4 regions of the Ensifer fredii genome follow, and region 4 is predicted to be linked to each of the others. Evidence: predicted binding sites of a transcription regulator. Region 4 holds the regulator's gene; each other region holds the start of a gene.
What was found. Region 4 encodes PhoB, which activates phosphate uptake and scavenging genes when phosphate is short. Its sites were predicted from a motif close to TGTCATNNANCTGTCAT; they were not measured.
Positions count from the first base shown of each region.

Region 1: the regulator PhoB is predicted to act here: its motif matches at 5,063-5,079, upstream of NXT3_RS18795 (DUF2794 domain-containing protein).
Region 2: the regulator PhoB is predicted to act here: its motif matches at 2,238-2,254, upstream of NXT3_RS10455 (LTA synthase family protein).
Region 3: the regulator PhoB is predicted to act here: its motif matches at 5,377-5,393, upstream of NXT3_RS00775 (DUF47 domain-containing protein).

Region 1 is NZ_CP024307.1:3,820,036-3,827,635, forward strand. It holds gene NXT3_RS18775 (ABC transporter ATP-binding protein) at 1-309, shown strand, start outside; gene NXT3_RS18780 (ABC transporter permease) at 306-2,861, shown strand; gene NXT3_RS18785 (Bax inhibitor-1/YccA family protein) at 3,073-3,810, shown strand; gene NXT3_RS18790 (GNAT family N-acetyltransferase) at 3,928-4,485, shown strand; gene NXT3_RS18795 (DUF2794 domain-containing protein) at 4,638-5,042, opposite strand; gene NXT3_RS18805 (DUF1223 domain-containing protein) at 5,492-6,265, opposite strand; gene acnA (aconitate hydratase AcnA) at 6,479-7,600, opposite strand, start outside.
Region 2 is NZ_CP024307.1:2,107,778-2,115,377, reverse strand. It holds gene NXT3_RS10455 (LTA synthase family protein) at 285-2,204, opposite strand; gene NXT3_RS10450 (NAD+ synthase) at 2,469-4,151, shown strand; gene NXT3_RS10445 (TolB family protein) at 4,155-4,979, shown strand; cobalamin riboswitch at 5,022-5,233, shown strand; gene bluB (5,6-dimethylbenzimidazole synthase) at 5,278-6,039, shown strand; gene NXT3_RS10435 (DUF2865 domain-containing protein) at 5,993-7,126, opposite strand; gene NXT3_RS10430 (acyl-homoserine-lactone synthase) at 7,284-7,600, opposite strand, start outside.
Region 3 is NZ_CP024307.1:159,762-167,361, forward strand. It holds gene NXT3_RS00745 (adenosine kinase) at 1-827, shown strand, start outside; gene NXT3_RS00750 (SH3 domain-containing protein) at 838-1,389, opposite strand; gene NXT3_RS00755 (2-hydroxyacid dehydrogenase) at 1,678-2,682, shown strand; gene NXT3_RS00760 (GNAT family N-acetyltransferase) at 2,774-3,244, opposite strand; gene moeB (molybdopterin-synthase adenylyltransferase MoeB) at 3,253-4,014, opposite strand; gene recF (DNA replication/repair protein RecF) at 4,077-5,201, opposite strand; gene NXT3_RS00775 (DUF47 domain-containing protein) at 5,416-6,060, shown strand; gene NXT3_RS00780 (inorganic phosphate transporter) at 6,060-7,064, shown strand; gene NXT3_RS00785 (DUF1326 domain-containing protein) at 7,204-7,600, shown strand, end outside.
Region 4 is NZ_CP024307.1:505,171-512,770, reverse strand. It holds gene NXT3_RS02475 (aspartate aminotransferase family protein) at 1-836, opposite strand, end outside; gene NXT3_RS02470 (GcrA family cell cycle regulator) at 1,251-1,769, shown strand; gene phoB (phosphate regulon transcriptional regulator PhoB) at 1,853-2,536, opposite strand; gene phoU (phosphate signaling complex protein PhoU) at 2,582-3,295, opposite strand; gene pstB (phosphate ABC transporter ATP-binding protein PstB) at 3,342-4,157, opposite strand; gene pstA (phosphate ABC transporter permease PstA) at 4,171-5,493, opposite strand; gene pstC (phosphate ABC transporter permease subunit PstC) at 5,490-6,974, opposite strand; gene NXT3_RS02440 (substrate-binding domain-containing protein) at 7,061-7,600, opposite strand, start outside.

The DNA.
Region 1 (7,600 bases), 650 kb from region 4:
TATCCGGGACAGCTTTCCGGCGGCGAGCAGCAGCGCGTGGCGATCGCCAGGGCGCTGGCGCCGTCGCCGAAACTGCTGATCGCCGACGAGCCGACCGGCAATCTCGATGCCGAGACGGGCCGGCAGATCGCCGACCTGCTCTTTGCCGAGCAACGCGAGCGCGGCATGACCCTCATTCTCGTCACCCATGACGCGGCCCTCGCCGGGCGCTGCTCCCGGCAGGTGCGGGTCCGTTCGGGCGAGATCGTCTCCGGGGCCGAGGCCGCGCCGCTCGCCGAACCGGCCCGCCCGGAGGCCGCATCCGCATGAGCGCAGCCACGGTCATCCGCCGCCTTCGCCCGTTCCTCGCCCTTCGTCTGGCGCTCCGGGAGATGCGCGGCGGTCTCAAGGGCTTCTATATCTTTCTTGCCTGCATCGCGCTCGGCACGGCGGCGATCGCCGGGGTCAACTCGCTGTCGCAGTCGATCAGCGCGACGATCGCCTCGCGGGGCCAGGAGATCCTTGCCGGCGATATCCGCTTCGAGCTCAACAACCGCCTCGCGACGCCCGAGGAGCGCGCCTTTCTCGAGGGCTTCGGCGACGTTTCGGCATCCGCCGGCTTGCGCTCGATGGCGCGCCTTCCGGACGGGTCGAACCAGGCGCTCGTGGAGTTGAAGGCCGTCGACGCCGCCTATCCGCTCTATGGCGCGCTTGAAAGCGAGCCGGCAGGGCCGCTTGCCGAACTCCTTGCGAAGGATGGCGATGTCTACGGTGCGGTTGCCGCGCCGCTGCTCCTCGAGCGGCTCGGCATCGCCTCGGGCGCCGAGATCCTTCTCGGCAATGCACGGATCCGCGTCAATGCCACGATCATTCGCGAGCCGGACGCACTGTCCGACGGATTCGGCTTCGCGCCGCGGCTGATGGTGTCGGCCGAGGCGCTCGCTGTTTCCGGCCTGGTGCAGACCGGCAGCCTCGTCGAGCACGCTTACAAGATCAGGCTCGCCGATCCGTCACGTGTCGCCTCGATCCGGACGGAAGCGCAGGCGCGTTTTCCCGCAGCCGGCTGGTCGATCCGCACCAGCAGCAATGCCGCCCCGTCGCTCAACGCCAACATCACCCGCTTCTCGCAGTTCCTGACGCTCGTCGGGCTGACAGCGCTGATCGTCGGCGGGGTCGGGGTCGGCAATGCGGTGCGCTCCTATCTCGACGGCAAGCGCGGCGTCATCGCCACCTTCAAATGCCTCGGCGCGCCGGCCTCGCTGGTGGCGACGGTCTACCTCGCACAGATCCTGATGATCGCCTCGATCGGAATTGCCATCGGCCTCGCGCTCGGTGCCTTGATCCCATTCGTGGCGGCGCAGTTCCTCGCCGACGTATTGCCGGTGTCGACATCCTTCGAGCTCTATCCCTCGGCGCTTGGCCTTGCGGCGCTCTTCGGCTTGCTGACGGCGCTTGCCTTTGCGGTCCTGCCACTCGGCCGGGCGCGCCGGGTGCCGGCCACCGCCCTCTTCCGCCAGCAGGGTTTCGAGCCGAGCGGCTTTCCCGCCTGGCCCTATCTCGCGGGCGCGCTCGTCTGCCTGGCGGCGCTCGCAGGCCTTGCCGTCTGGACCGCCTATGACCGCTACATCTCGCTGATCTTTCTCGGCGCGATCGCCTTTGCCTTCGTCGTCCTGCGGGCCGTTGCCTTCCTCATCGGCTGGCTGGCGCGGCGCAGCCCGCGCGTCCACTCGCCGGCCCTGCGGCTGGCAATCGGCAATATACACCGGCCCGGCGCACTGACGCCGTCGGTGGTCCTGTCGCTCGGGCTGGGCCTCGCGCTTCTGGTCACGCTCGCACTCATCGACGGCAATCTGCGGCGCGAGCTGACCGGCAGCATGTCGGAGCGCGCGCCGAATTTCTTCTTCGTCGACATTCAGGGTCATGAGATAGACGGCTTCCGGTCGCTGCTCGGCAGGGCGATGCCGAAGGGCAAGATCGTCGAGGTGCCGATGCTGCGCGGCCGCATCGTCGCCCTCAACAGCCAGGACGTGAACAGCCGCACCGTGCCGCCCGGCGGACAATGGGTCTTGCGCGGCGACCGCGGCATCACCTACGCGAAGAACAAGCCGGAGAATTCGACGCTCACCGCGGGCGCATGGTGGCCCGCGGATTACAGCGGCGAGCCGCTCGTCTCCTTCTCGGCCGAAGAGGCCGGCGAGCTTGGCCTGAAGCTCGGCGACACGGTCACGGTCAACGTGCTCGGCCGCAACGTCACCGCCCGGATCGCCAATTTCCGCAATGTCGAGTGGGAATCGCTGTCGATCAATTTCGTCATGGTCTTCTCGCCCAACACCTTTGCCGGCGCGCCGCATGCCTGGCTGGCGACGATCATCGACCCGGATGCCACGGCGGCGGAAGAAGCGGCGGTGTTGAAATCCGTCACCAACACCTATCCCACGATCACCAGCGTTCGCGTCAAGGACGCGCTCGACATCGTCAACACGCTGCTCGGGCAGCTTGCGACGGCAATCCGCGCCGCGGCCGCCGTGGCGTTGATCGCATCCGTGCTGGTGCTCGCCGGCGCGCTTGCCGCCGGAAACCGGGCACGCATCCACGACGCGGTGGTGCTGAAGACCCTCGGCGCCACCCGGGGAACCTTGATCCGCGCCTTCAGCTACGAATATTTTATTCTCGGCGTGGCCACCGCCGTCTTCGCGCTCCTGGCAGGCGGAGTTGCGGCCTGGTTCGTCGTCAGCCGCATCATGACGCTGCCGTCGAATTTCCTGCCGGACGTGGCCTTCGCTACGATCGCCGTTGCCCTCGTCGTGACGGTCGGCATCGGCCTTGCCGGGACCTGGCGCATCCTCGGGCAGAAGGCCGCGCCGGTCCTACGCGAACTGTAGCGGTGGCGATTAACCGTTAATCACCCGTGTTTGATCGCCCAGAAGCCCGGCTTTGCTCGATTCAGGCCCGGCCGGGTCTTGTGCGGCGCGGCTTTCACCATCATATTTATCCACAGGCATGCTGGAGCCCCGCAGCGGCGCCTGGGCGTGAGCTGGCACAGACACCCGCCGCCCGACACCGTAATTCCAACCGGGGCTTAAAGAGGAAACAATGGCTGATCTGAGAAACTACCAAACCCGAATGTCGCCCGCCGGCGCTCAGGCGGGTGCCGTGATCGATGAAGGCCTTCGCGCTTACATGCTGAAGGTCTACAACCTGATGGCCCTGGGGCTGGCGATCACCGGCGTGGCAGCTTACGGGACCTATGCGCTTGCCGTCTCCAATCCGGCATTCGCCCAGCTCATCTACGCCTCGCCGCTGAAGTGGGTCGTGATGCTGGCACCGCTTGCGCTGGTCTTCTTCATGAGCTTCCGCATCAACTCTATGAGCGTTTCCGCCGCCCAGACGACGTTCTGGATCTACGCGGCGCTGATGGGCCTTTCGTTGTCCTCGATCTTCCTGGTCTTCACCGGCCAGAGCATCGTGCAGACGTTCTTCGTGACGGCCGCCTCGTTTGGCGCCCTGTCGCTCTACGGCTACACGACGAAAAAGGATCTGTCGGGCTTCGGCACATTCCTGATCATGGGCCTGTTCGGCCTGATCATCGCGTCGATCGTCAACATCTTCCTTGCTTCGTCGGCCCTCGGCTTCGCGATCTCCGTGATCGGTGTTCTGGTCTTCGCCGGCCTGACCGCCTACGACACGCAGAAGATCAAGGAAATGTACTTCGAGGCCGATGACGTCGCGGTTGCCGGCCGCAAGGCTATCATGGGCGCGCTGACGCTCTACCTCGACTTCATCAACCTGTTCATGTTCCTGCTGCAGTTCCTGGGCAACAAGAACGAGTAGTCGGGACTGGATTGACGAAGAAGGCGGCTTCGGCCGCCTTTTTTGTTGCGCCGAATCTTGATCGGTCCGGCCGCTTCATGCGAATGCTGCAGCAGTCACAACAACGAAAAATCGCCCATGACCTTCACGCTTCGCGACGCCGTCGCCGCCGATCTTCCCGCCATCACCGAGATCTACCGCGAGTCGGTCCTAAACGGTGTCGCGACCTACGAGGTGACGCCGCCCTCCGAGGCGGAGATGGCGCTGCGCTTTTCGACGATCACCGGCAGCGGCTATCCCTATATCGTCGCCGCGGACGAGCAGGGCAGCGTGCTCGGCTACGCCTATGCGTCGGCCTTCCGCACCCGGACCGCCTATCGGTTCCTGGTGGAGGATTCGATCTATCTGGCGCCGGAATCGCGCGGCCAAGGCATCGGCAGGGCGCTGCTCGAGGAGCTCGTCAAGCGGTGCACCGCGCTCGGTTTTCGCCAGATGGCGGCGGTGATCGGCGGCGCCCATCCCTCCTCGATCGCCGTTCATCGCGCCGTCGGCTTCGAGCATCAGGGAACGATGAAGGCAACCGGCTTCAAGCATGGGCGCTGGCTGGATACCGCGATCATGCAGCTTCCTCTCGGCGAGGGAATGGACACCCTGCCCGCCGAGGGCGCCTATCCGGATACGCTTTACCGGAGCTGATTGCCCCTCTCCTCGGGTTAAACCCGAGGACTAACCCTCTCCCCGTACGCGGGTAGAGGGACTGGAGCCGGCGCGGCATAGTCCTTCGCCCCGCTTGCGGGGAGAAGGTGCCGGGAGGCGGATGAGGGGCAATTCCAAATGGAGACGCTGCGTTATGTCTCGACGAGCTTCAGCACCTTGTCGAAGACTTTGAGGACCTGTGCCAGCTCGTGGCCGCGCTTCAGGATCGTGCCTTGAGCGTTCAGCACGCTGTAGGCACCCTGTTTGGCGGCGAGTTTGGGGTTCTTCTCGATGCGGTAGAGCGGGACTTCCCCGGCGCGCTTGAACACCGAGAACACGGCACGGTCCTTCAAATGGTCGATCGCGTAGTCGCGCCATTCGCCCTCACCGACCATGCGGCCGTAGAGTCTCAGAACGAGGTCCAGCTCACGGCGGTGGAAGGTGACTGGCGGGGGGTTTTTGGCTTGCTTGTATTCGTGAAAATCGACGACCACATTCGATGTGGTCTGGCCCTGGTGACGCGCTTCGCCCTCCGGCAAATCCGATTGATCGGTCATCGGCAATTCGGCCTTCTGATGTGACAGGACCATGACAGTGTGCCTGACGAAAGACGAAAAGCAAGCCGGAAGCTGTTGGCAAGGCGGGCAATTCTTGCCCTTGCCGCAATTCAGTCAAATCGCCGCCCCAATTCACCGCAAAACTCCGACCGCTGCCGGACGAGTCGTTGCCACCGTATGTCCGGACAGGTTGTCATGCTGCGGGAGGTTTCCAAACGCAGACATGACCGGTTCGGTCCGGTAACTTCGAACCCTCAGCCCCAGCCCCTCGATGCTGCCGGGCCGAACCATCCCTCCGCCTCGAATTCGGCGCGTGCGCTCGCATCTGCCCCTCATCCGGCTGCCGCCACCTTCTTCCCGCAAGCGGGGCGAAGGGACGATGCCGCACCCGCTTACGTCCCTACACGAGCAGACAAGGGGCAAACTCCTGACCGGAGCCCTTCGCGTCGCTACAGCTTGCCTTGCGGGCCGGCGAGAAGGGTTGCGGCGCCGATGATCGGGCCCGGCGTTTCCGCATCCTTCATCGATTGCAGCAGGATGGCGCAGCCGCTATTGCCGCGCCCCTCGATCAGCACCGAGGCGGGGAGCGTGAACTGGGCGGGCTTGCCGTCCCACATGCCGATGGTCTGGATATCCTTGACCGCGTGCCAATAGGCGATTTCTTTGCCCTTGTTCTCGCCTCTTTCGACTTTGACCTCCCGGGCCCGGTCGAAATAGACGACGACGACATTCGCCTTGCCCTCACCGGCGCCGACCTTGATGGAGATTTCCTCGCCGCCGATCGTGGCATCGACCGCCACGGCGAGCCCGCCGCCGCCGGCGCTCATCGTCGCCAGCCGGGACTTGACCGCCTGGAGGTCGGAGCCGTTCACGTGATCGCGGCCGTTCAGAACCACCTGTGGCGTGTAGACGCCACTGCGGCCGAGCATGCGGGCATAGGCATACTGCCGCTCGGTGTTTTCCTTGGTGGCAAGCGTGTCGGCCCAGCCGAGATAGTTCCAGTAATCGACGTGATAGGCGAGTGCCACGACCTCGCCCTCGTCGATAAGCGCCTTCAAGGCGGCGTCGGCGGGCGGACAGGACGAACAGCCCTGGCTGGTGAAAAGCTCGACCACACCCTTGAACGCCTTGCCGTCGTCGGCCGCCGCCGTGCCGCTGATGGCACCGAGCAGGCCCATGGTCAGGGCCAGGCGGCGGAGCATTGGCAGCAAGGCGAAAGTCATGGCGTCACTTGTATTTGTCGGGCGGGCGCTTCCATCAGGGGAGTACATTACATACGACGGGCCGGTTTCAACAGAAAGTCACGTTGGAGTGACCTGCGGGCAGGCTGGGGAAAACGTCGACGGACATAAGCGGCGGCAGTTAGCGCAAAAAAAGAGCCGGGGCATCGGCTGATGCCCCGGCCAGATCGTTGAAGCAGAATGCGGACGGCCGGTTCAGGCCGCGAGATCGCGCAGAACCGTCTGCAGGATGCCGCCATTATTGACGTAGGTGACCTCGTCCAGCGTGTCGATACGGCAGATGAGCGGCACTTCCTTCACCGAACCGTCGCCATAGGAGATCTTGGCGACGCGCCTTTCGCGCGGCTGGACATTGGCGAGGTTGTCGATCGTGACGACCTCATCGCCCTTCAGGCCCAGCGAATCCCAGGTCGTGCCCTCTTCGAAGACGAAGGGGATGACGCCCATGCCGACGAGATTCGAGCGGTGGATGCGTTCGAAGGACTGGGCGATCACGGCCTTGACGCCGAGAAGGTTGGTGCCCTTGGCCGCCCAGTCGCGCGAGGAGCCGTTGCCGTATTCGACGCCGGCGAAGATGACGAGCGGAACGCCCTCTTCCTTGTACTGCATGGCCGCATCGTAGATCGACATCTCTTCCTTGGACGGATAGTGGATGGTGTAGCCACCTTCTTTGCCGTTCGGGCCGAGCATGTGGTTGCGGATACGGATATTGGCGAAGGTGCCGCGCATCATCACTTCATGGTTGCCGCGGCGCGTGCCGTACTGGTTGAAGTCGGCAACGGTCACGCCATGGCCGAGCAGGTAGGAGCCTGCCGGTGAGGCGGCCTTGATCGAACCGGCCGGGGAAATGTGGTCGGTGGTGATCTTGTCGCCGAAGAGGCCGAGGACGCGGGCGCCCTTGATGTCGGAAATACCGGCGCCCCTCTTGCCCATGCCCACGAAATAGGGCGGGTTCTGCACATAGGTCGAGGCCTCGTCCCAGGCATAGGTCTGCCCGGCCGGAACCTGGACGGCCTGCCAGTTTTCGTCGCCCTTGAAGACGTCCGCGTATTTGGTCGCGTAAAGTTCGCGGGTCACGTATTTGAAGATGAACTCCTGGATTTCCTGCGAGGTCGGCCAGATATCCTTCAGGTAGACCGGCTTGCCGTCCTTGTCTTCGCCGATCGGCTCCTTGGTGAGGTCCTTCTGGACCGTGCCGGCGAGTGCGTAGGCGACCACAAGCGGCGGCGAGGCGAGGTAGTTTGCCTGGACGTCCGGCGAGATGCGGCCTTCAAAGTTGCGGTTGCCGGAAAGAACGCCGGCGGCAATCAGGCCCTT
Region 2 (7,600 bases), 1.6 Mb from region 4:
GCTTGGCCGGTAAGCTCAGGATTCGTGCGGACATAGCAGCGTCTCCGCAGAATCTTGAAGTTAATTTCTGGCATCCGTACAGCTGTACGATGCGCGAAAATGGTTAAAGCATCGTATCTGTTGTCATTTTAGCGGAGTCTGACTTGCGCAAAAGTTGATTCTGTCTTGTTTCGGATCGGCCTGCATCCAATCGGAACCCGGCGAGAATTGGGGCGCGGATAGTCAAATACGCAATTGGCCCGGCGGGGACACCGGGCCAATGAGTGCGTTCGCAGACGATCCGCTTATAAGCCGGCGCTAAAAAGTTCGGCGTGCGACTTAAAGAAGCGCTCGGTGCTATAGCGCTTGCCGAACATCATGTCGTGCTGGAGGAAGCGGTAGTCGCGCAGCGTCACCGGAATCTTCGGCTGGCGCAGCCAGTTCTCCAAGCCCTTGCCGTTCTTGCGGATCAGCAAATAGCGGTCGAGAACGCGGAAGTGGTCGTGAACCTTACCGAGGAAACCCGTGTAGTAGGGGTGCTCATAGCCCGCCTGCTTCAGGATCTGGTAAGAAAGAAAAGCCGGGCTGATGCTGCCGATATCCTTTTGCGCACCGGTCTTGTTCGACCAGACGACAAGCGGCGTTTCGTGCTGCGCCTTCATCTGGTCCTTCGAGCCCTTGCGTTCCGCCGTCACGTCTTTCATGTAGCCGGTGCTGGTGTAGACGGTGTTGAGCGGCGGCAGGTGGTCGCCGAAGAGAACGATGATCGTCTCGCGATCCCGCTGCTTCGCCCACTCCATGAGCATTTTCAGGCTGTCGTCGGCCTCCTTGATCCCTTGAGCGTAGGTGGCAAGCACCTGCCGGTCGCTTTCCGGGAGGTCGCCCTCGACCTTGATGGTGTTCTTCGCGTAGCGGTTCGGCTCGTAGGGCCCATGGCCCTGCAGCGTCACGGCAAAGAAGAAGAAGGGATCGTCCATCGCGTCGGCCTGGCGGATGATCTCCTTTGTCAGCGATTCATCCGAAGCGAAAATTCCGCGCTTCTGCATCGCCGGCAGGTTCTCTTCGGAGCGGAAGGTATCGAAGCCGAAGGCCTTGTAGACGGCGGTGCGGTTCCAGAACCAGCCCTGGAACGGGTGGATGGCGCGCGACACATAGCCTTCGCCGCGGAAGAAGGTTGCGAGCGACGGGATCGGATTGCGGATATATTGCTGGTATGGAATGCTGCCATAGGGCAAGAAGGCATTCGAAAAGCCGGTCAGCGCTTCGAACTCGACATTGGCCGTCATGCCGCCGAATTCGGGCGAGAAGACGTTGCCGCCCTGGAGTTCGCGGATCGTCGGCATCGGATCGGGCGTCAGCTTGACCTTGGGCAGACGCGTCGGATCCCAGAAGGATTCGCTCATCAGCACGATGACGTCCGGCTTGCCGCGATGCGTCGTTCCGGCGGGCAGCGGCTTTACGGGAATTCGGCCGATCGCATCGGCCATGTAGCCGGGCGGAGCGCTCACATTGGCCATCGGCAGGTTGATCGCGAAGGCGAGCACGAAGCCGTTGTGGCGGTAGTTCTCGGTCTGGTCCCACATGATCGGAATGACGCGCAACCGGTCACGGACCCAGGAGAACTGGTTGTAGTCCATGATGTTCCAGAAGGCGACGAGCAGCGGCAGGGCGAAGACGACCCGTGCGAGACGCTCCCGGCTGGTCAGCTTCGGAAAGTTCCGCCAGGCGTAGCGCAGCAGCAGGGCGATGGCGATGACGGTTGCCAGTATTCCGAGAACGACACCGACTGCGGTCCATGGCCGATCCTTCACCAGCACCGGCATCAGCTCCATGATCTGACGGCCGAACAGAAAATCGGTGGGATAGAGCGGGTCGGACAGGAAGACTTGCTTCTGCTGGCAGATAAATGCCGGGATGATGGCGAGCGGCGCCACCACGAGCGCGCCCTTGTGCTCACGGCCAAACAGCGCGTCGAGCGCCAGCATGACGAGGAAGAAGACTGCGACCGTCGTCCAGGCCGGCCGCATTGGATCGATGAAATAGGCGATCGTTTCGGAGCCTGACTGGCGCACGATGAACTCGACCGCAAAGACGATCGTCGCGGCAAGCGAAAGCGAAAACAGCGCGCTGCGGGTGCCCGCCAGGGTCTTTGCGTGTCTGACGGAAAAGCCCGGCCTTTCGACATAGACCTGAGGACCTCTCGCGGCGGAATCGATACTGGCCACAACTTCTCCAATTTCACAAAACTTTCGTTCAACTGTCATACGACCGTCATCTTGAACGGGGGATGAATGGCGAAACGGCTTTGATGATCCTCAGGTTCCCGCTGTGGCGACGGGTCCCTGTCGCGTCACTAACGGCCGGGAACAACAGGATTTTTCAGATTTTTTCTAAGCATTGCGATTGGGAGGGGTTTTTTTGCCCCCTGATGCGTTAAGTACAAGCCTTAAGCTGGATGCATTCGCCGAGGAAACACCGACAGGCCTGCCATGACCCCACAGAAAGCCGCACCTTCGACGCTACGGATCGCCGTAGCCCAGCTCAATCCGACCGTCGGCGATATCGCCGGCAACCTGGCCAAGGCGCGCGAAGCGCGGGCCGACGCCGCGCGCCAGGGCGCCGACCTGGTGCTGTTCACCGAGCTTTTCATTTCCGGCTATCCGCCTGAAGACCTGGTGCTGAAACCGGCCTTCCTGAAGGCGTGCCTGCGCGCCGTCGAGAACCTCGCCGCAGAGACGGCGGATGGAGGGCCGGGAGTGATCATCGGCTTCCCCCGTCAAGCCTCCGCGCAGCGGCACAATTCGGTGGCCGTCCTGGACGGGGGCAAGATCATCGCCGTCCGTGACAAGGTGGATCTGCCGAATTACGGCGAGTTCGACGAAAAGCGGGTGTTCGATCAAGGCGAGATGCCCGGTCCGGTGAATTTCCGCGGCATTCGCATCGGGGTTCCGATCTGCGAAGACATTTGGGGAGAGCTCGGCGTCTGCGAGACGCTCGAGGAAAGCGGCGCCGAAATCCTGCTTTCTCCGAACGGTTCGCCCTACTACCGCGGTAAAGTTGATGTCCGTCACCAGATCGTGCTGAAGCAGGTGATAGAGACCGGCTTGCCGATGATCTATGCCAATCAGCTCGGCGGGCAGGACGAACTGGTCTTCGACGGCGCGAGCTTCGGCTTCAATGCCGATCGCTCGCTCGCCTTCCAGATGAGCCAGTTCGAGGAGGCGCTCGCGATCTCCGAATGGACGAGGGGTGACGACGGCTGGGTCTCACACAACGGACTCCGGTCTCGCCTGCCGGAATGCGAGGAGGCGGACTATCGCGCCTGCATGTTGGGGCTGCGCGACTACGTCAACAAGAACGGCTTCAAGAACGTCGTCCTCGGCCTGTCGGGCGGCATCGACTCGGCGATCTGCGCGGCGCTCGCCGTGGACGCGCTCGGCGAGGAGCGGGTTCGCACGATCATGCTGCCCTATCGCTATACGTCGCGGGAATCGCTGAAGGACGCCGAGGCCTGTGCCAAGGCGCTCGGCTGCCATTATGACGTCGTTGCGATCGAGGAGCCCGTCGAAGGCTTTCTCAATGCTCTCGCCGACACGTTCGAGGGGACCGAATCCGGGATCACCGAGGAGAACCTGCAGAGCCGCACGCGCGGCACGATCCTGATGGCGATCTCCAACAAGTTCGGCTCGATGGTGGTGACCACCGGCAACAAATCGGAAATGTCGGTCGGCTACGCGACGCTCTACGGCGACATGAACGGCGGCTTTAACCCGATCAAGGACCTTTACAAGATGCAGGTCTATGCACTGTCGCGCTGGCGCAATGGCGCTGTGCCGCCCGGAGCACTCGGCCCCTCCGGCGAGGTCATCCCGCTGAACATCATCGACAAGGCGCCCTCGGCCGAACTGCGGCCCAACCAGACCGACCAGGACTCGCTGCCGCCCTATCCGGTCCTCGACGACATTCTCGAGTGCCTGGTGGAGAAGGAACTGAGTACCGAGGAAATCGTCGCCCGCGGGCATGACGAGGCCACGGTGCATCGGATCGAACACCTGCTCTACATCGCCGAATACAAGCGGCGGCAGTCGGCTCCCGGGGTCAAGATCACCAAGAAGAATTTCGGCCGGGACCGGCGCTATCCGATCACCAACCGTTTCCGCGACCGAGGGTAGATCATGCGCAGTTCGGTGGAGATTTTCGATATTGCCACCGGCGAGACGCAAGTCGTCTGGCAGACGGAGCGGCTGGTCGAGGCGCCGAACTGGTCGCCGGACGGCAAATCACTGATCATCAACGGCGACGGCAGGCTCTATCGGCTTGCCTTTGACGGTTCCGAGCCCGTGGAAATCGACACGGGCTTTGCCGGGCAATGCAACAACGATCACGGCATTTCGCCGGACGGGAAAACGCTGGCGATCAGCGACAAGACCGAATTCGGCAAGTCGGCGATCTATCTGCTGCCGGCCGAGGGCGGCACGCCGCGACTGGTGACACGCAACCTGCCGTCCTATTGGCACGGCTGGTCCCCGGATGGGAAAACGTTGACCTATTGCGGGATCCGCGACCAGATCTTCGACATCTACACGATTTCGGTCGATGGCGGAGAGGAGCGGCGCCTGACGCATGGCGAGGGCCGCAACGACGGCCCGGACTGGTCGCCGGACGGTGCGTGGATCTATTTCAATTCGAGCCGCACCGGCCGCATGCAGATCTGGCGGGTGAGGCCGGACGGCAGCGATGTCCAGCGCATCACCGACAGCCCTTATGGTGACTGGTTCCCGCACCCGTCGCCGGACGGCGGGCATCTGCTGGTGCTGTCCTATGACGGCGAGGTCTTCGACCATCCGCGCGATCTCGATGTGCGGCTTCGGCTGATGGATCCGGAAGGCAGCAATGCGCGTGTCCTCTTCGAACTCTTCGGCGGGCAGGGGACGATGAACGTTCCGAACTGGTCGCCCAACGGCGATGCCTTCGCCTTCGTGCGTTATCGGCCGGCTTGAGCAGGGCGCGGCGCCCCCGCCTTGCGTTTCGCCGGCGGCTGTGCCCATATGCGGCCGTCAGGTGCCCGCTTGCTGCGGGAGAATCGGGAAGCCGGTAGAATTCCGGCACGTGCCCAACGCTGTGACGGTGACGTCTGCGCCAAAAGAGTTCTGAGTATTTTCAGAGCTTTGCCACTGGTTCCTGATGCGATCTGGGAAGGTGGCGCAGCCGAGTGATCCGAAGTCAGAAGACCGGCCTGGCGAGATAGACCGGCCCCGCGCGGACGGCGGGAGGTTGCGCATTGTTGGGGATCGAACGATGCTGCCTGACCCGAACGGCTGCCTTGCGGCGGCCGGTGCCTTTTCGCCGGACGAGCGCGCCGCCGTCTATCGTGCCATCGAGACGCGCCGCGACGTGCGCGACGAGTTCCTGCCCGAACCGCTGCCCGAACCGCTGATCGCCCGCCTGCTCGAAGCGGCGCATCGTGCCCCGTCCGTCGGCTTCATGCAGCCGTGGAACTTCGTGCTCGTACGGCGAATCGAGACGCGGGAGAGGGTCTGGCAGGCTTTCCAGCGCGCCAATGAGGAGGCAGCCGGAATGTTTTCGGGCGAGGCGCAGGCGAAATACCGGTCACTCAAGCTCGAGGGCATACGCAAGGCGCCGCTCGGCATTTGCGTGACCTGCGACCGGACCCGCGGCGGCGCCGTCGTGCTCGGCCGCACGCACAATTCGCAAATGGACGTGTATTCGACGGTTTGCGCGGTGCAGAATCTTTGGCTCGCGGCGCGGTCCGAAGGCGTCGGCGTCGGTTGGGTCAGCATTTTCCACGAGAACGAGGTCAAAGATATCCTCGGAATTCCGGAGCACATCGAAATCGTCGCCTGGCTGTGCCTTGGCTATGTCGATCGCCTCTACCAGCAGCCGGAATTGGCGGTGAAGGGCTGGCGGCAACGCTTGCCGCTCGAGGACCTCGTTTTCGACGAAGGATGGGGCGTCCGCGACAGCCTCGTAACGACCGCCCAAAGGGAAGGTGTCACTCGTTTTGCAGCGGCTGGTAACGCGATCCCCGAGGGTTCTTGAGATCGATCGCGCTCTCTTCCTGTGGCAGGAAGGCAGGACCGACAACCCGGACCTTGCTGCTCTTCGGATCATAGGGGCGCTCTTCCACGGGCTTTGCCCCCGCTGGTCCGAAGGCTGGTGCAGACGGCCCCTCGATCGTCACGACGGAAGGGCTGACCACCGAAAGCTTGGTTCCCGAGGTGGTGCTTTTGTTCTGATCCGTCGTGATCTTCGGAATCTGGCAGCCGCAGATGCCGGGAGAACCGACGTCGCGCACACGATAGGCGAAGGCGTTGGCGAGTTCCCTGTACGGCCTTCCCGTGGACGCCGAAACCATCTGCTCGCTCTCCTCGGTGGCGAGGACGTGATAATAGAGTTCCGTATCGGCGCCGGGGCATCGTGCCCGGCAAAGCTCGGCGTCGCGTCCGAAGTCGGCCGGCGTGGCGTTCGACGAAATCGGGAAAAATGCTCCGTCGCAGGTCCGCACGCACATGGTCCTGAAGCCGCCTGCCGCGCCGTTCTCCATGAATGTGAAATCGTCGGTCGGACCATCGAACAGCAACGGATAGTCCTCGCCGTCCGGCGGGAAGCTTTCGAGGATGTTGCGATGAGCGCGCGCCTCTTCGGTGCCGAATTCATCCGGAACCGTCTCGTCCCAGTTCGGAGCGGCGTCCCCCGAGCAGTCGTTCAATTCCATGGCGGCGAGGATCCGCCGGCGCATGTCCTCATTGCCCTTCGAAATCAGGTGCCGGCGTTGGGCCTTGAGCGTGTGGAGATTGTCCTCCATGCGCGCAATCGCATCGTCAAGCTCGGCACAGGCAGCCGCATTTTCGCTTTCGATGTAGACGACGGACTCGTCGCTGCATTCCATGCGCCGCCTTTCGTTCCTGGCGCGGCGAAGTTCGATGTTCTGTCGCGAAACCGCGCCGGTGAAATCGCGCAGATTGGCGTTTGTCGTGAACGCCGCCGGCAGCTCTGCGAGGCGGGCGCTGAGGCGCGCGCAGACGTCGGTGGCCGATGCCTGCCCAGGCATAGCCAAGGCGAGGGGCAGCAGAGCGGCCGCAAGGCGCATCATCCTCAAGGACGCAGTGGATCGGGACACTGACACTCGTCTTTCCTGCATTTCGCTCCGCTGATCGCGGGACAGGGGCGCCTGTAGTCACATCATACGACGTTAGGGTGAGGGCGCAACGACAAGACGGCGTTTGCGTTAATACGTGTTCCGAGACAGGAAGGGCCGGGCCGCCTGAACGGCCCGGCCATGATTAGGCCGCCCTTGCAGTTTCGAGCGACATGGGCCGTTCGAGCACCGTGCCTTCGATGAGGGCAACGGCCTTCATCTGTCGAAGCAGGCTTCTCGACACTTCCCAGGCGACCGCGACCGCGTAGACATTGCCGATCCTGTGCGGCTCGGCAATCCGTTCTCCGGGGCACCCCATGCGGCGGAACATCCGCTCAAGGAAGACGTCTGTGACGGTGACGATGTGGCTGATGCCGGAGGCAAGGCCAAGTTCGCCGACGCCGCACATCAGTTCGGCGGCGGCGATCGTTACCTGATTCGAAGACCGGTCCTGGGAAATAT
Region 3 (7,600 bases), 350 kb from region 4:
CCTCCGGCGGCAGCGCCGGCAACACCGCCGCGGGTGTGGCGAGCCTCGGCGGCCGCGCCGCCTATTTCGGCAAGATCGCCAGCGACCAGCTCGGCCAGATCTTTACCCACGACATCCGCGCACAAGGGGTGCATTTCCAAACCAGGCCGCTCGACAGCCTGCCGCCGACCGCGCGCTCTATGATCTTCGTCACCAAGGACGGCGAGCGCTCGATGAACACCTATCTCGGCGCCTGTGTCGAACTCGGTCCGGAAGACGTCGAGCCCGACGTCGTCGCTCAATCGACGGTCACCTATTTCGAGGGCTATCTCTGGGACCCGCCGCGGGCCAAGGACGCGATCCGCGAGGCGGCAAAAATTGCCCATGCGCACGGGCGCGAAACGGCGATGACTCTGTCGGACAGCTTCTGCGTGCACCGCTATCGGGACGAGTTCCTCGACCTGATGCGTTCCGGCACCGTCGATATCGTTTTCGCCAACAAGCAGGAGGCGCTGGCGCTCTACGAGACGGAGGATTTCGATGAGGCGCTTCGAATGCTCGCCGGGGACTGCAAGCTCGCCGCCGTGACCCTCAGCGAGGAAGGCTCGATCGTCGTTCGCGGCGAGGAAAGGGTGCGGGTCGGCGCGACGGCCGTCGCGCAGGTGGTCGACACGACCGGCGCCGGCGACCTCTATGCGGCCGGCTTCCTCTACGGCTACACGACCGGCAGATCGCTCGAAGACTGCAGCAAGCTCGGCAACCTGGCTGCCGGCATCGTCATCGGCCAGATCGGCCCGCGCCCAATGGTCTCGCTTGCCGGTGCCGCAAGGGAAGCCGCTCTTCTCTAGGGTTGGACAGCTACTTGAAGGCCTCGCCCGGATAGGCGCCCCAGATTTCGCTCTGGGCGATCCAGCCTTCCACCCCTTGCGTCTCGGCATGGCACCAGTCGCCATTGCACTCGCCGATATGCAAAAGCACGCCCGGCTGCATGCGGGCGACGATCGGTGCGGTGCTCTGCGGGTCGCGTCGCAGATTGACGAAGACGCCTTCGCCCTTGCCGCGCATCCACGGTGCGGCAACGGCGGTGCGATCGCCGGAAAGCAGCGCCTGGTTGACCCAGCCTTCCGTGCCGTCGGCGTCCCGGATGCGGCGCCAGTTGTCATATTCCTGGATGATCTCGACGGGAACGCCGTTCTTCAGATAGCGGAAGGCGACGGCGTAGTCGAGGCTCGGCCCGATCCTGAGATTGACGCTCTTGGACTTGAGGCTGACGAAGCGGGGGAGCGGCAGACCGCTCGGACCCTTGGCCGCCTGGGCGAAGGCGGCGGAATTCATGCTGGCCGTTGCGAGGACCGTGGCCAGCAGCAATAGAGAGGCTTTGGAAATGAAGTGACGCATGACGAAGCCCATGTTCCGATCCTAAGCGAAGCCTTGCGGTGTCTCAGCGGAGCCGTTCGCCTTCTCAGGCGCACAAGGCTCGCCGTGGCACGTTGAATTGCCGCATATTCCAAACCTCGGGTCGGTTCCGATCCGAAGAAGCACCCAGAGACGCGCCTCGCCGGGCGCGCGCCGCGAATCCTTTACCCGGACAGCGACTTTCAATTGTCTTCCCCACCGGGTCTGGTAGAAATTGCGGCTATAGGGGAGAACTATCACCCAACTTGGTTAAGGACCCGTCAACGAGGGCCGCTCGCAGGAATGACAAGCAAGAAGAAGCCAACCGTCTACATCACCCGGAAACTGCCGGAAGTCGTCGAAACGCGCATGCGCGAGCTGTTCGACGCGGAACTCAACATCGACGATACGGCGCGCAGCCAGCCGGAGCTGGTTGCTGCGGTGAAGAGGGTCGATGTGCTGGTTCCGACGCTGACGGACCGGATCGATGCGGCGCTGATCGAGCAGGCGGGCCCGCAACTGAAGCTCATCGCGGCCTTCTCGAACGGCGTCGACAATATCGATGTCGATGCCGCCGCCCGCCGGGGAATAACCGTCACCAACACGCCGAACGTGCTGACGGAAGACACCGCCGACATGACCATGGCCTTGATCCTAGCGGTGCCGCGCCGGCTTGCCGAGGGCGCGCAGGTGCTGACCGACCGCAAGGGCGAATGGGCCGGCTGGTCGCCGACCTGGATGCTCGGCCGGCGCATCGCCGGCAAGCGCATCGGCATCGTCGGCATGGGGCGGATCGGCACGGCGGTCGCCCGCCGCGCCAAGGCCTTCGGGCTGTCGATCCACTATCACAACCGCCATCGCGTCAAGCGGGAGACCGAGGAGATGCTGGAGGCGACCTATTGGGACAGCCTCGACCAGATGCTCGCCCGCGTCGATATCGTCTCGGTCAATTGCCCGTCGACGCCCGCCACCTATCATCTGCTCTCGGCGCGCCGGCTGGCGCTGATGCGCCCAGACAGCTACATCGTCAACACCGCCCGCGGCGACGTGATCGACGAGACGGCGATGATCAAGAGCCTGCGGGAGGGCAAGATCGCAGGGGCCGGCCTCGATGTCTTCGAGAACGAACCGGCCGTCAATCCCAAGCTCATCCGGCTTGCCGGCGAGGGCAAGGTCGTTCTCTTGCCGCATATGAGCTCGGCGACGCTCGAAGGCCGCATCGACATGGGCGACAAGGTGGTGATCAACATCCGCACCTTCTTCGACGGCCACCGCCCGCCGGACCGGGTGCTGCCGGGGCGGGATTGAGGCGGCTATCGGGTGTTTTCGGGTGCAGCCGCCGCGCAACGCCTCCCCACAAGGGGATCGTTGTGGGGAGCGGCAATACGGGACGCCGCCCTTATCGCAGCATCTTCCGCATCTCGATCGATGTCGGGCGGGTGAAGCCCGGATGGGCGGAGCGGCCGGTCTCAACGAAGCCCCAGGCCGCGAAGGTGGCGTGATTTTCGGTGAGTTCGATCCGCGTCTGGAGCCTCAGCGCCGGCAGTCCGAGGCTTCGGGCGGTCTCCTCCGCGGCGGTAAGCAGCTGTCGGCCGAGACCTTTGCCCTGATGGCCGGGATCGATGGCGAGCTTGCCGATATAGAGGCAGTCCGGTTCGGGCTTCAAGAACACGCAGCCAAGAAGATCGGCGCCGTTGGCGACGACGAAACCGACCTCGTCCCTCGATTTTTGGCGCAGGGACTCGACCGTCAGCGCATGGGCGGAGGAGGGCGGATCGATCCGCCCGTCCATGGAGGCAAAGGATTTCAGGATCAGCGCCAGGAGCTCCTCGTAGCGATCGAAGCCCGGGTCGAGGCGGAGCGTTTCCATTCCGTCGCTCAAGCCCGGCCGCGCCGGTAGCGGATCGTGTTGAAAGTGGCGGCGAGGCCGTCATAGAGCAGCAGCCGGCCGATAAGCGGCTCGCCGATGCCGGTGATGAGCTTGATCGCTTCCATCGCCTGAAGCGTGCCGATGACGCCGGTCAGCGCTCCGACCACGCCGGCTTCGGCGCAGGCCGGCACCGCGCCCGGCGGAGGCGGCGTCGGGAAGAGATCGCGATAAGACGGATTGGGGTGCCCGCCGGCATCCGCCTCGTAAGGCTTCAACACGGTGACGGAACCGTCGAACCGCCCGACCGCGCCGGTGACGAGCGGAAGGCGCGCCGCCTCCGCCGCATCGGCCGCGAGGTAGCGCGTATCGAAATTGTCCGAACCGTCGACGACGAGGTCGTATTGCTGGAAGATCGCCTCTGCATTTTCGGATGCGAGGCGCAACGCGTGCGGCGCGACTTCCACATGCGGGTTGAGATTGGCAATTGCGGCGGCGGCGCTTTCGACCTTCGGCCGGCCGACATCGCCGGTGGCGTGGATGACCTGGCGCTGCAGGTTGGACAGCGACACGGCGTCATCGTCGACGATGCCGAGCCGGCCGACGCCAGCCGCGGCGAGATATTGCAGCACCGGGGCGCCGAGCCCGCCGGCGCCGATGACCAGCACGCGCGCGGCCTTCAGCTTCTGCTGTCCGGCGCCGCCGATCTCAGGGAGCACGATATGGCGCGCGTAACGGGCGATTTCCGATGAGTCGAGTGCTGCTGCGGTCATGTCCGTCTCCGTGGATGCCTGTCGGCGCCTTTTTTTAAAGCACGCCATGGAGCAGGCGGATGTCACTCCGAAACGCGGCCGTTTGCAACCGTCAGATGGCAGGCCCGTCCGCCGAGCGCCTCGAACATCGCCCGGTCCGTCCCGGTCATGAAGGCCTGACCGCCGAGCTCGTCGACGCGGTCGAAGAGAGCCGCCCGCCGCCCCTGATCGAGATGGGCGGCGATCTCGTCGAGCAGCAGCACCGGCGCGTGCCCGGTCAGGTCGCCGACGAGCCGCGCATGGGCGAGCACGAGCCCGACGAGCAGCGCCTTCTGCTCGCCGGTCGAGCAGCGTTCCGCCTCCATGTCCTTTTCCCGGTGGCGAATCAGGAGATCGCTGCGGTGAGGCCCTTCGAGCGTTCGCCCCGCCGCCGCATCGCGGATGCGGCCGTCGCTGAGCATCGAGAGATAGCGTTCTTCGAGGTCGTAGGCGGGCAGGCCGTGACAATCGTCGAGAAAGCCGGCAAGCGAAAGACCGGCGGACGGGAAGCTGCCGCCGCCTTGGCTGCGTTCCACAAGTGCCGTCAAAAGCCCAAGCATTTCCAGCCGCGCAAGCGCCATCGAGACGCCCAAGCCTGCCATTTCGCGCTCGATCGCGGTCAGCCAGGCGGGATCCGGCCGGAATTCCGAGAGCAGCCGGTTGCGGCTGCGCATCGCTCGGTCGAACTCGCTGGCGCGCCGGCCATGCTCGGGATCGAGCGACAGCACCAGCCGGTCGAGAAACCGCCGCCGATCCGAGGATGGACCGGTGAACAGCCCGTCCATCGCCGGCGTCAGCCACAACACGCGCAGATGGTCGGTGAGTTCGTCGACGGTGCGGGCCGGCGTGCCGTTGAGCCTCAGGCGGCGCGACTGCCCTTCCTCCGCACCCGCCGTGCCCGTGCCGATCTCCACCGGCCCGTCCATGCCCTGGACCGCCGCGAAAACCGAAAAACCGTCCGCCGCGCCCACCCGGGCGACATCCGCATAAGCCGCGCGACGCAGCCCCCGCCCCGGCGAGAGAAAGGAGATCGCCTCCATAAGGTTGGTCTTGCCCGCGCCGTTCTCGCCGGTCAGCACCACATGGCGCTGGTCGAGCTCGAGCGACAGCGCCGCGTAGTTGCGAAAATCACTGAGTTTCAGGCGGCTGAGATAGACCTTATGGGGCATTGCGGGTCCGCGTTCGACGTGCCTGTCAGGTAGGACGAAAGCCCGGCCGAGGCAAGCCGAAAGGCTCTCGCCCGAGGCGTGGACCGGTCACGTGGCCGGGCCCTGCGCCAAACCGCTGTGGGAAAGCCCCGTTTTTCCGCAGCTTCGGAACTTTTCACGGGCGTGCAGGTACAATATGACAGCGGCATGACAATCGACAACGTATGGATCGCTGATGCTCGGCCTGTTTCGCAAGCTCCTCCCCCGTGAAGACCGGTTCTTCGATCTCTTCGAGCAGCACTCGCGCACCGTCTTGGAGGCGGCGGAGGCGCTGAAGGCGTTGCTCGCCGGCGGACCGGACATCGAACGTCATTGCGACCGCATCGTCCAGCTCGAGGACGAGGCCGACGGGATCACCCGGGAGGTCCTGCTCGCTGTGCGCCGCAGCTTCATCACACCCTTCGACCGCGGCGACATCAAGGATCTCATCCAGTCGATGGACGATGCGATCGACATGATGCACAAGACGGTGAAGACCATCCGGCTCTACGAGCAGCAGAGCTTCGATCCCGGCATGCAGGCGATGGGCGCCGCAGTCGTCGAGGCTGCCCACCTTGTCGCCGAGGCCATTCCGCTCCTCAACCGGATCGGCGTCAATGCGCATCGCCTGAGCACGATCGCAGAAGAGGTCACCCGCGTCGAAGGCCGTTCCGACGAGCTGCATGAGCAGGGCCTGAAGGACCTCTTCAAGCGCCATGGCAGCACCAATCCCATGGCCTATATCATCGGCAGCGAAATCTTTGGCGAGCTGGAGAAGGTCGTCGACCGCTTCGAGGATGTTGCCAACGAGATCAGCGGCATCGTGATCGAGAACGTCTGATGGACGCCACACTCGCCTTCCCGCTGCTTGTGGGCCTCATCGGAGTCGCCCTGTTCTTCGACTTTCTGAACGGATTGCACGATGCGGCGAATTCGATCGCAACGATCGTGTCGACGCGGGTGCTGCGGCCGCAATATGCCGTCATGTGGGCGGCTTTCTTCAACTTCATCGCCTTTTTGTTTTTCGGCCTGCACGTGGCCGAGACGCTCGGGAAGGGGATCATCAATCCCGGCATCGTTACGCCGCAGGTCATCTTTGCGGCATTGATCGGCGCCATCGCCTGGAACATCCTGACATGGGTCTTCGGCATCCCGTCGAGTTCCTCGCATGCCCTCGTCGGCGGCCTTGTCGGCGCGGGCCTCGCAAAGGCCGGCTTCAGCTCCATCGTCTGGTCCGGCCTCCTGAAGACCGCCGGCGCCATCGTCATGTCGCCCGGCATCGGCTTCGTGCTCGCTCTCCTGCTGGTGCTGATCGTCTCCTGGCTGTTCGTGCGCCAGACACCGTTTGCCGTCGACAGCACGTTCCGCGGCCTGCAATTCGTTTCGGCCTCGCTCTATTCGCTCGGCCATGGCGGCAATGATGCCCAGAAGACGATGGGCATCATCGCCGTGCTCCTGTTTTCGCAGGGCTATCTCGGGCCGGAATTCCATGTGCCCTTTTGGGTGGTCATCACCTGCCAGGCGGCGATCGCGCTCGGTACGCTGTTCGGCGGCTGGAGGATCGTCCACACCATGGGATCGAAGATCACAAAGCTCAATCCGATGCAGGGTTTCTGTGCCGAGACCGGTGGCGCCATCACGCTGTTTGCAGCGACCTGGCTCGGCATTCCGGTCTCGACAACGCACACGATCACCGGCGCCATCATCGGCGTCGGGTCGGCCCGGCGCGTCTCGGCCGTGCGCTGGGGGATTGCCGGAAACATCGTCGTCGCCTGGGTGATAACAATGCCCGCCGCCGCGCTGATTTCGGCCCTCTCCTATTACGCGGTCGACCTCGTCGGCTAGAGAGCGCGCGCAGCCGCCAGCACAGGTACTGACCGACTCGCCCCGAAATGGTCGGCGCTCGGGGGCCGCCGCGACATTGGCAGTATTTCCGGCGGGGTGTATATATTCGTAGCCTGAGGAATTGTCTCTGGAGGGGACGATGACGGACGTCAAATGGACGATCAAGGGCCGCGAATTCATTCATTGCAATTGCGCCTATGGCTGCCCCTGCCAGTTCAATGCCCTGCCGACGCAAGGGCATTGCAGCGCCGTGGGGGTGATCGAGATCGAGGAAGGCCATCACGGCGATACGCGACTCGACGGCCTGAGGTGCGGGATGATCGTCGCCTGGCCGGGTGCCATCCACGAGGGCAGGGGCGAAGTCGTGCCGATCGTCGACGAGCGCGCCTCGGACGCCCAGCGCGAGGCGCTGCTGCGCATCATGAGCGGCCAGGACACCGAACCCGGTGCGACCTTCTTCCAGGTGTTCTCGACGACCTTCGAGACGTTCCACGATCCGGTCTTCGCGCCGATCGACTTCGAGGTCGACATCGAGA
Region 4 (7,600 bases):
GGATTGCCGCCGTAGGTGGAGCCGTGGGTGCCGGCCACCATGCCGGCCGCCGCCGCTTCCGTTGCCAGGCAGGCGCCGAGAGGGAAGCCGCCGCCGATGCCCTTGGCGACGGCCATGATGTCCGGCTTGATGCCCGACCATTCATGCGCGAAGAGCTTGCCTGTGCGGCCGACGCCGCACTGGACCTCGTCGAGGATCAACAGCAGCCCGAACTCGTCGCAGAGCGCGCGCAGTTCCTGCATGAATTCTTTCGAAGCGAGGCGAATGCCGCCCTCGCCCTGGATCGGCTCGACCAGGATTGCAGCGGTCTCGTCGTTGATCGCGGTCTTGACGGCGGCGATGTCGCCGAACGGCACCTGATAGAAGCCCGGAGCCTTCGGCCCGAACCCTTCGATGTATTTCTGCTGGCCGCCGGCGGCAATCGTCGCGATGGTGCGGCCGTGGAAGGCGCCTTCGAAGGTGATGATGTGGAACCGCTCCGGATGGCCCTTGGCGAAATGGTAGCGGCGCGCCGTCTTGATCGCACATTCGAGCGCTTCCGCACCGGAATTGGTGAAGAACACTCGATCGGCGAAGGTGACCGCCGTCAGCCGCTGCGCCAGGCTCTCCTGGCCGGGAACATCGTAGAGATTGGACACATGCCAGAGCTTCTCCGCCTGCGCTTTCAGCGCTTCGACGAGATGAGGATGGGCATGGCCGAGCGAATTAACCGCGACGCCGGCTGCAAAGTCGAGATAGCGGGTGCCGTCTTCGGCAATCAGCCAGACGCCCTCGCCTCGCTCGAAACGCAACGGCGCACGCAGATAGGTGTCGTAGAGCGGCGGTGTTGCGGCCATGATCAGCATCTCCTTCGTCATCGGCATCGCTGTCGGACGTATCGGCCCGACAAAAATCAAAAATGCCGCCTTTCGGCGGCGCAGGCACTATTCCCATATCGCGGCGCAATGTCAACAAAACCAAGGCTTGCAACAGTCGCGCCGGCCCGGATTCCGCACCGCGAAAAAATCCCGATGCGGGGCTTGCAAAAATGCAACTATCCGACAGCAAGTTGGGGAAAACTGCGAAATCGATTCGGCGCGATTCCGGCGACTCTTGCCACGGAGTCACCCGGCCGGTAGGTTAATATTCAATTACTAGACGCATGCGGCGGACCTAGTCACCAAAATAGTTATCGCGTTGTAACTCCGGGGCTTTTCCGGAGAACGGTGATGGATTCTGCCATCCCAACGCCGAGAACGGGGAGTGCAGACATGAACTGGACGGACGAGCGGGTTGAGAAGCTGAAGAAGCTATGGTCCGAGGGCCTAAGCGCGAGCCAGATCGCGGCGCAGCTGGGAGGCGTCAGCCGTAACGCGGTGATCGGCAAGGTTCATCGGTTGAGCCTGCCAGGCCGCGCCAAGGCCGGCGGAGCGACAGCGGCGGCTCGTCCCAAGCGGACGACCTCGGCGCCCCGCGCCCCGAACTACGCGGCACGCGCCGTGACCCGGACGGTTACCCGCGCTGCCGGCACGGCCGTGCTCAAGGAAGAGGTCGCCGTCGATCTGGTGGCGGAGCAGGATCTCGCACTCGACACCAACATTGTCGTGCCGATGTCGCGCCGGCTGGAACTCACCCAGCTGACCGAGCGGACCTGCAAATGGCCGATCGGCGACCCGCTCAAGGAAGAATTCCACTTCTGCGGCAACGACTCGCCGGAATCCTCCCCCTATTGCAGCTACCACGCTCGCCTCGCCTACCAGCCCTCGGCCGAGCGGCGCCGCGCGCGCTGATCGGTCGGAGCAATAACAAGGACGCATGAAGGGGCCCGTCGGGCCCCTTATCACTTTGGAACGCCGGAAAAGCAGCGCAAGCGTCAGCTTTCCAACGAATAGCCGGCGCCGCGCACCGTCCTGATCACATCGGGCATATTGGAGAAATTCAGAGCCTTGCGCAGCCGGCCGACATGGACGTCGACCGTTCGCTCGTCGACATAGATGTCGTGCCCCCAGACGCCGTCGAGCAGCTGCGAGCGGGAGAAGACGCGGCCTGGCGAGGCCATCAGGAACTCCAGGAGCCGGAACTCCGTCGGGCCGAGCCTCACTTCGCGGGTGCGACGATGCACGCGATGGGTTTCGCGGTCGAGCTCTATGTCGCCGCAGCGAAGCACCGTCGACAGCACTTCAGGCTTCGCCCGCCGGAGCATCGCCTTGACCCGCGCCATCAGCTCCGGCGTCGAGAACGGCTTGACGACGTAGTCGTCGGCACCGGTCGCAAGGCCTCGCACCCGCTCGCTTTCCTCGCCGCGCGCCGTCAGCATGATGATCGGCAGCCGCTCGGTCTCCGGGCGCTGTCGGAGACGGCGGCAAAGCTCGATGCCGGAGACGCCGGGCAGCATCCAGTCGAGGATGAGAAGGTCGGGCAAGCGCTCCTGCAGGCGGATCTCCGCTTCGTCGCCGCGAAAGATCGTATCGACCTCGAAGCCCTCAGCCTCGAGATTGTAGCGCAGCAGCACGCTGAGCGCTTCCTCGTCCTCGACAACGGCTATCTTCGGCAACATTCAGTTACGACTCCTTGCCTAGATTCATGATTGGCGGGTGTCCCCTCAGTCGGTGACGGATCCGAGCGTTGACGTCATGTCGTCCTTCGGCCGCTCGCCCTGCGGCTGGGCGCCCGTCGCCATGTAGTAGATGGTTTCGGCGATATTGGTGGCGTGGTCGCCGATACGCTCGATGTTCTTGGCGCAGAAAAGGAGATGCGTGCAGGGGGTGATGTTGCGCGGATCCTCCATCATGTAGGTCAACAGCTCGCGGAACAACGAGGTGTAAATCGCGTCGATCTCCTCGTCGCGTTCGCGGATGCTGTTTGCCTTCTCCGGCGAACGCGAGGCGTAAACGTCGAGGACCTCCTTGAGCTGGATCAGGGCGAGTTCGGCGAGGTGCTCGAGACCGCGCGCCAGCTTGCGCGGAATGCCGGAGCCGGCAACCGCGATGACGCGCTTGGCAGTGTTCTTGCCGAGGTCGCCGACGCGCTCGAGATCGGCGGCGATCCGGATCGACCCCATGATCTCGCGGAGATCCGCGGCCATCGGCTGTCGCTTGGCGATGGTGACGATCGCCTTTTCGCCGATCTGGCGCTCGGCGTCGTCCAAGATTGCATCGTCGGAAATGACCTTCTGGGCGAGCGCCAGATCGGAATTCACCAGAGCCCGGACTGAATCCGCCACCATCTGCTCGGCCTGGCCGCCCATCTCCGAGATCCGGCGCGTCAGATATTTAAGCTCTTCGTCGAAGGCTGTCGTTATGTGGGGGTGAGACATCTACGGTTCCTCGAGGGCGCACTCTTCGCGGTGGGTTTTCGGGCGATCAGCCGAAGCGGCCCATGATGTAATCCTGGGTGCGCTGGTCGTCCGGATTGGTGAACATCTTGTCGGTGTCGTTCTCCTCGACAAGATTGCCGAGGTGGAACATGGCGGTGCGCTGCGAGACGCGGGCCGCCTGCTGCATCGAGTGGGTCACGATGACGATGGTGAAATTGGCGCGCAGCTCGTGAATGAGCTCTTCGACCTTGGCCGTGGCGATCGGGTCGAGGGCCGAGCAGGGCTCGTCCATGAGAATCACTTCCGGGCTGACGGCAACGGCGCGGGCGATGCAGAGGCGCTGTTGCTGGCCGCCGGAAAGACCCGTCCCCGGCTCCTGCAGGCGGTCCTTCACCTCATTCCACAGGCCCGCCTTCTGCAGGCTCGTTTCGACGATCTCATCGAAATCGGCCTTCGTGCGGGCCAGGCCGTGGATGCGCGGCCCGTAGGAAACATTCTCATAGATCGACTTTGGGAACGGATTGGGCTTCTGGAAGACCATGCCGACGCGGGCGCGCAGTTCCACCACGTCGATCGACGGATCGTAGATGTCGTCCTCGTCGAGGGTAATCCGGCCGGTGACCCGGCAATTCTCGATCGTGTCGTTCATGCGGTTGAGCGTCCGCAGGAAGGTCGACTTGCCGCATCCGGAAGGGCCGATGAGCGCCGTCACGGTATTCTCGCGGATATTCAGGTTGACGTCGAAGAGCGCGCGCTTCTCGCCGTAATAGACCGACACATCCTTGCCGATCATCTTCAAGGGCACCGTGTTCATTTTCTGGTCCAGAGCCTTTTCGACTGCAGCTTCCGACATGATGTTCATAGTCCTTACCCCACTACCAGCGACGCTCAAAGCGACGCCGCAACAGAATTGCGCCGAGGTTCATGATGACGAGGAAGATCAGCAGGATGATGATCGCCCCCGAGGTACGCTCGACGAAGGCGCGCTCAGCCTCGTTCGCCCACATGTAGATCTGCACGGGGAGCGCCGTGGACGGTTCGAGCGGCGAGCCCGGATAGTCGACGACGAAGGCGACCATGCCGATCAGGAGCAGCGGCGCCGTCTCGCCGAGGGCGTGCGCCAGGCCGATGATCGTGCCGGTCAGGATGCCGGGCATGGCAAGCGGCAGCACATGGTGGAAGATCGTCTGCATCTTCGAGGCGCCGAGGCCGAGCGCGGCGGAGCGGATCGACGGCGGCACGGCCTTCAGCGCGGCGCGCGTCGCGATGATGATCGTCGGTAGCGTCATCAGGGTCAGCACGAATCCACCGACGAGGGCCGCCGAGCGCGGCATGCCGGCGAAATTCACGAAGACGGCGAGACCGAGAAGGCCGTAGACGATCGACGGCACGGCGGCGAGATTGTTGATGTTGACCTCGATCAGGTCGGTCAGCCGGTTCTTCGGCGCGAATTCCTCGAGATAGATCGAGGCGGCGACGCCGATCGGCAGCGACAGGACGAGGACGATCAGCATCATATAGGCAGACCCGACCAGCGCCACGCCGACGCCGGCCGCTTCCGGGCGGCTCGATGCGCCGAACGTGAAGATGCCGGTGTTGAAGCTCTTCTTCAGCACGCCGGCCTCGGCCAGCTGGTTCATCCAGGCGACCTGCTGGTCCTTGACCTTGCGCTTCGATTCGTCGACCGTGAGGTCGATCTGGCCCTTGAAGGCCGAATCGATGTTCGCGTCGGCGAGCAGCGTCACCGGGATCGTCTTGCCGATCACCGAAGGGTCGGCAACGACAATGTCACGCAGCTGCGTGCGGACGCTGTCGGAGACCATGTCGTTCGCCTGTTTCACAAGCGGCCGCTTCTTCGGGTCGATGCCGAGCTGCTTGACCAGGGCGTCGCGGACGAGCACCGGATAATTGGCGGTCATCAGTTGCTTCGGATCGGTCGCGCGCTCGTTCTTCGGGTCGATCACCTTTTCGGAAAACTCGATCGGCAGCGTGATCGTCGTCTGCTGGAAGGCCGTGTAGCCTTTCGAGACAACACTCCAGACAAGGACCGCCAGGAAGAACAGGCCGATAACGATGGCGCTGATGCCATAGGCACGAAACCGGCGCTCCGCGGCGTAGCGGCGCTTTATGCCGATGTCGCGGCGGCTTTCGGCGGGACGGGTCGAGACCCTTACCGTGGGAGAAGCAACGTCGGTCATTCGTACTGTTCCCGATATTTGCGCACGATGTAGAGCGCATAGATGTTGAGGCAGAGCGTGATGACGAAGAGTGTGATGCCGAGCGCGAAGGCGACCAGAGTCTGCGGCGAAGTGAACTCCAGGTCGCCGGTCAGCTGGTGGACGATCTTGACCGTCACTGTCGTCATCGGTTCGAACGGGTCGAGCTGCATGCGCGCGGCGACGCCGGCAGCAAGCACGACGATCATCGTCTCACCGACCGCGCGCGAGGCGGTCAGCAGCAGCGCTCCGACGATGCCGGGCAGTGCGGCGGGAAGAATGACCTTCTTCACCGTCTCCGAGCGCGTCGCGCCGAGCCCGAGCGAGCCGTCGCGCAGCGCCCGCGGCACCTGCGTGATGATGTCGTCCGACAGCGACGAGACGAACGGAATGAGCATGATGCCCATGACGATGCCAGCGGTCAGCACGCTCTGCGCCTGAATGAAATTCTGGTAGTTGCCGGTGATGAGGCCGTTCAGCTGCGTCGAGATGTCGCGCAGGAACGGGCCGACTGTGACGAGCGCGAAGAAGCCGTAGACGATCGTCGGGATGCCCGCCAGCACCTCCAGCAGCGGCTTCGCAATAGACCGCAGCCGCGGACTGGCATACTCGGCCATGTAGATGGCGGCGAACAGGCCGATCGGTACAGCAAACAGCATGGCGACAAAAGCGATATAGAGCGTACCGCCGAGAAGCGGCAGCAGGCCGAACTGGCCGGAGGCGCCCTCGCTGCCTGCCGCGGCGAAGCGCGGATCCCAGACCGTGCCGAAGAAGAACTCCATCGGCGAAACCATGCTGAAGAAGCGACCGGCTTCCGACAACATCGAGCCAATGATGCCGATCGTCGTCAGGATCGCGATCGACGAAGCGACGACGAGCGAGCCGAGCATGACGCGCTCGACCTGATTGCGGGCGCGAAAGCGGGTGGTAACGTTGCGGATTGCATAGAGGCCGCCGGCGATGGCGACGAGCAGCACGAAGGCGCTCATCAGCCAGCGGCTGTAACCGCGCATCGTATTGAACTGCTCAGCCGCCTCGACCATGTACGGCTCGCCTTCACCGGCAAGCGCCACGCCCTTGGCGGCGAGCGTCTCGCGCAGATTGGCCGAACCGGTCTTGATTGCCTCGATTTCCGCGGTGTCGAGGCGTTTAAGCCCCGTGGCGACCGCCTTCACCTGGCCGAGCGCGAGATGCACTGCCGCGTCGCCCTGACTTTGGACCGTATCAGGGAGCGCCGAGCGAACGGCGGAATCGACATAAAGCGGCGAGGCGATCAGCCATGCGGCAAGCACCAAGACCGCGGGCAGCACTGCCCAGATGGCGACATAGCTGCCATGGTAGCCCGGCAGCGAATGCAAGGTGGCAAGCTTGTTGCCGGACTCGGCAAGCGAACGGGCGCGGCCGGCAAAATAGGCAACAAATCCAACTAAAGCGATGATCAGGAGAAGAAGCGAGGTGCTCATCGGCACGTCTCCACGGCAGGGCCGCCAAAAAATCCAACTATGCAAGGTCCCGGCGCAGCGGAAAGCTGCACCGGGACCGGTCTTGATCAGAGCAGATTGCCAGCTTCGAAGGTCTTGCGGATTTCTTCGCGCTCGGCATCCGGAGCAGCAACCAGGCCGTATTCGGCAAGCGGGCTGTCGGGGCCGATCATCTGGTCGTCGACGAAGAACTCGACATATTCCTTGAGACCCGGAATGACGCCAAGATGCGCCTTCTTGACGTAGAAGAACAGCGGACGGGAAACCGGGTACTCGCCGGATGCGATCGTTTCGGTCGACGGTACGATGCCGTTGACGGTCGCGACTTTCAGCTTGTCGGCGTTGTTTTCGTAGAACGACAGGCCGAAGACGCCGATGCCGCTCTTGTTGGAAGCGATCCGGGCGAGCGTCTCGGTGTAGTCGCCGTCGATGTCGACGGCGAGGCCGTCCTTGCGCACGGCAACGCACTTGCTGTGCTGCTGCTTTTCATCGCTGAAGGCAGCCTTGATGACGTCCTGAGCGCCGGAGGCCTTGCAGCCCGCAGCGAGGATCTTCTCTTCGAAGACTTCGCGCGTACCATGCTTCTGACCCGGGATGTAGGCGGCGAT